2 regions of the Shewanella cyperi genome follow, and region 1 is predicted to be linked to the other one. Evidence: riboswitches for the same ligand, from Rfam matches in the RefSeq annotation. Region 1 holds a riboswitch; the other holds the start of a gene.

Region 1 (4,213 bases):
CCACCCAGGACAAAGCCTTGCCGTCATTGCTTCCTGCGGTAAAGAAAGCATCGGTAAACTGATAGTCCAACCCCAGCGCCAGAGCATCCAGGGGCTGCCAATCCAGATCCAGGGCCACACCATAACGGCGCGAGCTGTCGGCATTGACGTTGGCGCCATTGAAATACGCGCTTGGATCTGGCTTGGGTGCGGAGGCATCCCAGACGATTTCATCCTCAAGGTCGAGACGGAAAGCGCTCAGGCGCAGGCTGTAACCCTTGCTGTGATAATCCCAGCCGGCCTCATAGGAGCGACCGGTTTGTGGATCTAGGCCCAATACGCCCTCGGATGTATAGGCCTGCTCATCCACCTTGGCGAAACGGAAGTTGTCTTCCGCCCTCAGGTAAAAGCGCTGCTGCTGATTGGGACGGTAATTGAGGCCCAACTCCAGCGCATGGGCATCATTGTCCAGGTTCACACCGGCTGGATAGGTTAAGTCGTCACGCAGCTCGTCCCTGACCTCGGCGTAGCGACCGCCAATCACGTAGCTGAGGCTGGAGCTCAAGGGCACACTGGCCTGCACAAAGGCCGCCGCCAGCTTTTGGGTGTTGGACCTGTCCATGTATGAGTAATCAAACTCGGACTCGCCCCGTGACAAATCGGCCCCGGCAATCAGCTTAAGCTCGCCGGCTTGGATATCATAACGGCCGCTGAATTTGGGACTCAGGCTCAACAGACGTCTTTGAGTGTTGCCCTTGGAGCCAAAACTTATCGAATCCACATCCGTGTCGCTGTAATCGGCATCCAGCAGCAAACGCCAATGACTGGACAAGGCCTGCTGATAGCCCAGGCGGGCATTGCGACTGATGCTGTGGTTGTTGTCTGTTATGCCGTCATAGGCAGCTTGGCGGGGATTGTCGCGGAACTGCTCGTCTGTCATGGCCCCGGCCAATTCACGTTCATCATCATTGAAACCGGCCTCTATAAACAGGCTGCGCTCCCCCTGCTCGTACTGCACCCGCGCCAGCAGGGCACTGGTTTCACTCTCGCTGTGGTCGCGATAGTTATCGCTGTCACGACGATTGGCCGCCAGGTAATAACGCCAGTTGTCGTTGATCGCTCCGGCGTAATCACCGCGGGCCTCATAGGTGGCATAGTTACCAGCCAGCAATTGCAGGGAACCACTGCCTGCATCCGGCGCCTTGGTGACTATGTTAATCACCCCACCCACGGCCTGATCGCCATAGAGCACCCCGGCGCTGCCGGAAAGAATTTCAATGCGCTCCACCTGGTTAAGGGCAATGGCATTGAGATCCGGCGCGGCGATATCAATATTGTTCAGCCGACGACCGTCCACCAATATCAGGGTATTGCTCGCGGCCTGACCGGCGCCGAAGCCGCGCATGGCCAGCACAGGGCCGGCACCATTATCGCTGAGCTGAATGCCGCTCTGACCCCTGAGCAGTTCGCCCAGGCGGGTGGCACCGCTTATGGCAATGGCGGCGGCATCAATCACATTGACGTTGGCGGCCAGGTTCAGCGGCGTATCGGCGCTGCGTCCTATGACCACCAGGGTATCTGTAGGGTTGGAATTGCCTTCTTCGGCCTGCACAGCAAAGGTGCCGAGCAGCATGGCGGTAAGAAGGGCGAGAGATGTTGGATGTGAACCCATTAACCTTTGACTCCATCAAGGAAAACGGGGCAAAAGTGCCACGATGGCCCAAGGCCGGTCGCACCCGCAGATCTGCCCACCGAAATCTGGGGATAACCTGGAGGGCCGGTCTCCGGACTTTGGATAGGGCCTGTCGGCCTGCGAACAACAGCTTTAAACGCCCATTAGCTTTAAAGGCCAGGGCGCGCCGCGATCTCACCATTTACCGTTGCGGGGGCAGTGCCGGAATTGCGCCGGCTTCCCGATTATCCCGAACATTCGGGCACCCGGAAGGTTGACAACCCGCCGAGTGTTGGCGGGCCGGCGCATTATAGACATCTATATGGATAAATGTCTAATTGGATTGGTTAAGCTTGATGGGCTGCAAGGGCGCAATAAACTCCCGGTAATTGCTGCCGTTGAGCGGGACATTGGCTGCGGTAAACTCAAGGCCGCGCATGGATTTGTGCATCAGCAGCAGATCTTCGCCGCCACCCAGCACGGCGTAATAGCCTATTTCGCCGCGGGACGACGGCTCACCATGAAGATGCGTATCCGGCATACGGCTGCAGCCGAGTATGGCCTGAAATCCGGATTGTTCACCCGTTGCCATCTCAAGCGCCCCCAGGGGTTCATACACCATTTCCCCCAGACAATTGGCCTTGTAATTGTTTGTGAAGGTTTCGAAAAAGGCCTGCGGCGTTATCCTGTCGCCCATACCATGGAACCCCTGAACACAGACCAGGCTGGTCCAATCGGCCAAACGCTGCTCCTGTGGCAGGAATTCAGCGCTGAACATACCACCCAATTCATCGGTGCCTACCTGGCGCCAGTTGTCAGGCAATTGAAAGTTCAACACTGTATCGTAAACTTTCAGCTCTTCAGCCCCGGCAGGGAGCTGAGCAGCAACCAATGCCGTCAGACCTATCCAGACAATATTATTCCACTTCATCATTAAGCTCCCTGTTGTGTGCCGACTTTCCCTGTCCACATGACCCAAGCGTAACAAATCTTAATCTCAGATTGTGTAGCTATCATTTCCTTTACGCATTAAATGTCAAGCTGATAAAAAGGTTCCGCCTCAGTGAAGCAGGCTTTCCAAATACCTGAGTATGACGCTTCCGGTCCGGCTAAGTTCCATCCATGGACCGACCGGGGTCAACAAGGTATATTGCCCCCACGCAATTCCGTTATCCGCATGTCTCTTTGTCAGCCTGCATTCAAGATTCAATAAGGACGTTCCATGGCCAGCCTGAGCAGTATTCATATCTATCCCGTCAAATCCATCCGCGGCCAAACACTCCCGGAGGCCAGGGTGGCAGAGGAAGGCCTGATTGGCGACAGACGCTTCATGGTGTGCGGTCTTGATGGCCGTTTCTTTACCGCCCGCACGCATCCGAGCCTGTCACTGATCCACAGTGAATACGTCTCGCCACAGGCCGTCCATGCCGGCGCCCTTGAGTTGCACTTTGACGATATGCCTCCCCTCAGGCTGGAGCCAGACCGGTTTGCTTCAGCCCCTTTTGCCACCGGCGTATGGAAAGACAACTTCAGTGCCCTGACCACCACGGAAGAGGCGGATGCCTGGATCTCGGCGGTACTGGGGGAGCCGGCCAAACTGTTATGGCTTGGCGAACAATCGGCCCGGTTCCGCCAACAAACCGGTGGCAGGGTCAGTTTTGCCGATGGTTACCCCTTGCTGCTGATAAGCCAGGCCTCACTGGAAGATCTCAACAGTCGCAGCGACCGACTCAATCGGATGGCACAGTTTCGCCCCAATCTGGTCATTGAAGGCGTTGACGCCTTTGCCGAGGATAGCTGGGACAGGATCCGTATCGGTGAGGTGGAGTTTAAGGTGGCCAAACCCTGCGGTCGCTGCGTGATGACCACCCTGGAGCAGGACAGCACCGAGTTCCATCCGCTGAAGGAGCCACTGGACACCCTCAGCCGGTATCGCCGCAGTGGCAATGGCGATGTGGATTTTGGCCAGAATCTTATCCCGCTCAATGAAGGAAGCATAAGGGCCGGTGACAGTTTGACTGTGCTGAGCTACAAAGAGCCGCAGCACTATGCCGATGGTGCAGCCCCCAAGCGGCGGCTGCGACTTGTCTCCAAGGACACCCTGGCAGCGGACTTTGTCTCGCTGCATTTGCAGGCCGAAGATGGCAAGCCGCTGCCAAACTTTATCGCTGGCCAACACCTCAAGCTGGCCTTTGATATCGAAGGTACGCGCCATATTCGTCGCTACAGCCTCAGCGCCTCACCGCTGGAGCCGCTCTGGCGCATCAGTGTTAAACGGGCCGCCGGAGGGGTGATGTCCAATATCATCCACGACAGATTACAGCCCGGCGATGTGCTGCTTGCTGACCTTCCGTCGGGCAAATTCCGGCTGCGCAGCGGCAAGGCGCCGCTGTTCATCAGCGCCGGTTCCGGCATTACGCCCATGTTATCCATGGCCCGCACCTTGATGCAGCAGGATAAGTTTGATGACGGCAAGCGCTTGGCTGCGGCCCGTTTTATTCACCTGTGCCGCACCGAGGCAGATGTTCCCGAGGCCGAGTTGGCGCACTTAACCGGCGCTGG
Region 2 (4,213 bases), 120 kb from region 1:
ACCAAGTCATCAAAGTGAATGTTGCGGTAACCGGGATCGTTCACATCCGGGCTGATGGAACACGTGCGGTTGGTGGGGCCAAGCACCCCGGCCACAAAACGCGGGCTGCCGGTTTGGGTGGCCACTTCATCGGCCACCTCGCGGGCGATGCGGGCTCCGACCCGGTTGATTTCGGCGGCCAGACTTTCCATGCCATAGTCGGCCATGGCGATAGTGGTGGCGTTGAAGGTGTTGGTTTCTATGATGTCGGCGCCGGCCAGCAGGTAGTCGCGGTGGATCTGCCTGATGATCCCGGGCTGGGTCAGCACCAGCAGATCATTGTTGCCCTTGACGTCGCTGGGCCAGTCTTTGAAACGCTCACCCCGGTAGTCGGCTTCCTCCAGTGAGTGGCCCTGGATCATGGTACCCATGGCGCCATCGAGCAGCAAAATGCGCTCCTTGAGCAGTGCCCTGAGTTGAAGCTCCAAGTGGCCGGGTGTTGCGGAAGTCGCCATAACTGATACCTGTATACTGGGCCGCCGTTCGCAAACGTTCGCAAAAAACGCGGCTGAAATTTTGGACATATAAACGTATAGACGTCCATAATATGCGAAACCGACGCCCAAGGGCAAGGGCGCTGCAGGCATTAGCCGGCGTCGCCGCGCTTTAAGTCAAACTAAGCTCAAATCGATTTAAGCTCAAATCGATCTAAGCCCAAGTCTATGCCAGATTGGCCCACCTGGGCAGGCACAAACCCGCTGTCCTCTCCGGTGGAAAATAAAAGGAATGCCATGTCAGAGCCAATAGCCGAGAAACAGACCTTGTATTTATTGCGCCACGGCGAATGCGAGGGCGGCGCCATATTGCGCGGCCATAGCGACGTGGCCCTCACTGCCAAGGGTTGGCAGCAAATGCGCACCGCGGCGGCAAAAGTGCCAGAGGTAGCCGAGGTTATCAGCTCGCCCCTGCGCCGCTGCCGTGAATTTGCGAAGACGCATGCGGCCGAGCGCAGCCGCACCTTGACCCTGGACTGTGCCTGGCGGGAGCTGGGCTTTGGTGCCTGGGACGGTCAGCCCCTGGCCGAGCTGTGGCAACAGCAGGCCATGGGGGACTGGTGGCAGGATCCCTGGACCCACACTCCGCCCGGGGGCGAACCCTTGAAGGCGTTTGAAGCGCGCCTCGACGGGGCGCTGGGAACCTTGCTGGCACGCCGCCCCGGGACTGCCCTTATCGTCTGCCACGGCGGGGTGATCACCCATTTGCTGCGCCGCGCCCTGGGCCTGGGGCCCGAGGCCAGCTTTTACCGGCGCTTGCTGTTGCCGCCGGCGGCGCTGGTGCAGTTGGACTTTTATCCTCAAAGCGCTGCCTATAACAGCGGAGGCATCAGCCATGACAGCCAAAGCGGTAAGGGCGAGCTTGAAAACTGGTTGCCGTCGGTTAACTGGCCGTCGGGATTGTGATTTTTTCTAAACAGCCACAGGCGCGCCTTGCCAGTGTCAACAAAAGTCGGATAATGATCAGCTCGCGAAACAGCTGTGGCTGTCGATCTGCAGGTGCCGGGGACTTAGGTCAACCCGGCCGAACAGGGAACCGGGATAAGCCCGGACTGTGCCCGCAACTGTGTGAAGGCCATGCCTTCGAGTCAGGATACCTGCCTGTGGATTGTGTTTTTTGGTCTTAAACCCGGGCGGGTTACCCGGTGGAGCCTGAGTAAATGCTACCCTTTTTCGGCCCTCGTGGGTCAAGACTCTGTTTTCCTTGCCTTTTGAGAGGCGAGCGATGACGCCTGCGCTCAAGGTCGACGGCCTCTGTTGGCACCCCAAGGGCAATCGGGTGCTCGATGATGTCAGTTTTGAACTGGCGTCCGGGCAGATGCTGGGCCTTATCGGCCCCAATGGCGCCGGCAAATCCAGCCTGCTGCGCTGTCTCTACCGCTATCTCAGGCCCGACTCGGGGCTCATCTGTCTTGAGGGGCAAGACATCAGCCAGGTCTCAAGGCGCGACTTTGCCCGCAGCGTGGCCGTGGTGCAGCAGGACACGCCGCACTTTTTCGATCTCAGTACCCGGGCCCAGGTGGCCATGGGGCTCATTCCACACAAGGGTTGGTTCGAGCAGGACAGGGCCGCCGACGGCGAGCGGGTGGACGCGGCGTTGGCTCAGGTGGGACTCAGTGACAAGGCCGACACTCCCTTTGAGCAGCTGTCCGGCGGCGAGAAGCAGCGGGCGCTCATTGCCCGCGCCATAGTGCAGCGGCCTGGGCTGCTGCTGCTCGATGAACCCACCAACCATTTGGATGTGCGCTATCAGATCCAGATTTTGGAGTTGGTGCGCTCCCTTGGGATCAGCGTCATCTGCTCCATCCACGATCTCAACCTTGCCAGCGCCCTGTGTGACAGCCTGTTGCTGCTGGAGCGGGGCCGTACCGTTGCCTGGGGTACACCGGACGAGGTGCTGACCGAGGCCCGTCTTGCCGCCGTGTTCGGCGTCTGTTGCAGCGTCTCACCCCATCCCCAGCACGGCAAGCCGCAGCTGCAGTATTTTTACGGTTACCGCGACAAGGGGAGGCGCAACTAAATGCAAGGTTTCCTCAGGCTGCGCCTGGCCAAATGGCTGACCCGACCGCTGGGGCGGGAAGATTATCTGCTGCTGGCGCTGTTGCTGCTGGCCGTGGCAACGCCACTCGCCGCCAGCGCCTTTGGCGCCGCCAACATAGACTGGTTGCAGGTGGCGAGTGTCTACTGGCACAAGCTGCTGGGGCTGCCGCCGCCCCAGGATGTGCCCTTTGTGAACCAGCGGATTTTGCTGGAGCTGAGGCTGCCGCGGGTAATGCTGGCCTTTATCTGCGGTGCCGGTTTGGCCCTCTCCGGCTGGGTGCTGCAAACCGTGACCCGCAATCCGCTGGCGGACCCATTTCTGTTCGGCATCAGTTCCGGCGCGTCCCTCGGCGCCATTGTCGCCCTGACCGTTAGCAGTGCCCTCTTTGGCAGCTCCCTGCTGTGGCTGACCTTGCCCCTGGGGGCCTTTGTCGGCGCCACCCTGTCGGTGGCTCTGGTGCTGGCCCTGTGTGGCATTGGGCTGCAAAGCCAGGTGGAGCGTATGTTGCTCGCCGGGGTGGCCACCTCGTTTTTATTTGGCGCCATGGGCAGTTTGCTGCTGTATTTCTCCACCCCCGAGGCCACAGCTTCCGTGCTGTTCTGGACCCTGGGCAGCTTCGCCCGCGCCAATTGGACCATGTTGTGGCAGCCGCTGCTGGTGTTCTCCTTGTTTGGCCTGGCGCTGTTCGCCGGGCGGCGGAGGGTGCAGGCGTTGGCGGCGGGGGATGAGACGGCCCACGCCCTGGGGGTGGATGTGGCCCGGCTGCGGCTTGGCAGTTTGCTGGCCTGCTCGCTGATGACGGCCACCCTGGTGGCCAGTTGCGGCGGCATAGGCTTTGTTGGCTTGATGGTGCCGCATCTGGTGCGGCAGTTGTTTCCCGGCCGCACCCTATTGCTGCTCACTGCCTTGGTTGGGGGCCTGTTTATGGTGTGGGTCGATGTGCTGGCTCGCTGCCTGCTGCCGATGCAGGAGCTGCCGGTGGGCATCATCACGGCTGTCATCGGCAGCGGTTTCTTCCTGTTGCTGCTTTCACGGCGCAGGCAGGGTTAATTCAATTCGGACAGGATGCAAGATGTTTACTATCGAGGCGGTCAGCGACCAATTTGACCAGCAGATCCAGCAACGTATCGATGACAAGACCAAGCCCCTTGGGGCCCTGGGGCGGCTGGAGTCCCTGGCGCTGACCATTGCCAGGGTGCAGGGCAAGGAGACACTGGAGATAACCCGGCCCACCATGCTGGTGTTTGCCGGCGATCACGGTATTGCCGCCTCCGGGGTGTCCATTGCCCCGAGCGAAGTGACGGCGCAGATGCTGCTGAACTTTGCCCGTGGCGGCGCCGCCATCAATGTCTTTTGCCGCCAGCTGGGTTGGGAGCTGGAGCTGATTGATTGCGGTATTTTGCAGCCCCTGGAGGGACTGAAGCCCGGTGACGGCGGCAAGGAGATAGTCAACTGCCGTCTGGGGGCGGGCACCAATCCCATACATCGGCAGGCGGCCATGACCCTGGGCGCCGTGCATCAGGGCTTTGAGCTGGCCAAGGGGCGGGTGGTTCATCACCACAGCCTGGGTTGCAACCTGCTGGGGCTGGGGGACATGGGCATAGGCAACAGCAGCAGCGCCGCGGCCTTGATGGCCGCC

Evidence for each region. Region 1 has a riboswitch for cobalamin ahead of JYB84_RS13420 (TonB-dependent receptor). Riboswitches for the same ligand answer to the same signal wherever they lie in the genome.
Region 2: linked by a shared signal. The riboswitch ahead of JYB84_RS13965 (ABC transporter ATP-binding protein) and the one ahead of JYB84_RS13420 (TonB-dependent receptor) in region 1 are both predicted to bind cobalamin.

Annotation. Positions count from the first base shown of each region.
Region 1 covers NZ_CP071501.1:3,053,384-3,057,596, forward strand. The annotation lists gene JYB84_RS13420 (TonB-dependent receptor) at 1-1,651, opposite strand, end outside; cobalamin riboswitch at 1,738-1,936, opposite strand; gene JYB84_RS13425 (hypothetical protein) at 1,986-2,585, opposite strand; gene JYB84_RS13430 (MOSC N-terminal beta barrel domain-containing protein) at 2,874-4,213, shown strand, end outside.
Region 2 covers NZ_CP071501.1:3,170,277-3,174,489, reverse strand. The annotation lists gene metH (methionine synthase) at 1-494, opposite strand, end outside; gene JYB84_RS13970 (histidine phosphatase family protein) at 771-1,439, shown strand; cobalamin riboswitch at 1,514-1,652, shown strand; gene JYB84_RS13965 (ABC transporter ATP-binding protein) at 1,759-2,553, shown strand; gene JYB84_RS13960 (FecCD family ABC transporter permease) at 2,554-3,624, shown strand; gene cobT (nicotinate-nucleotide--dimethylbenzimidazole phosphoribosyltransferase) at 3,647-4,213, shown strand, end outside.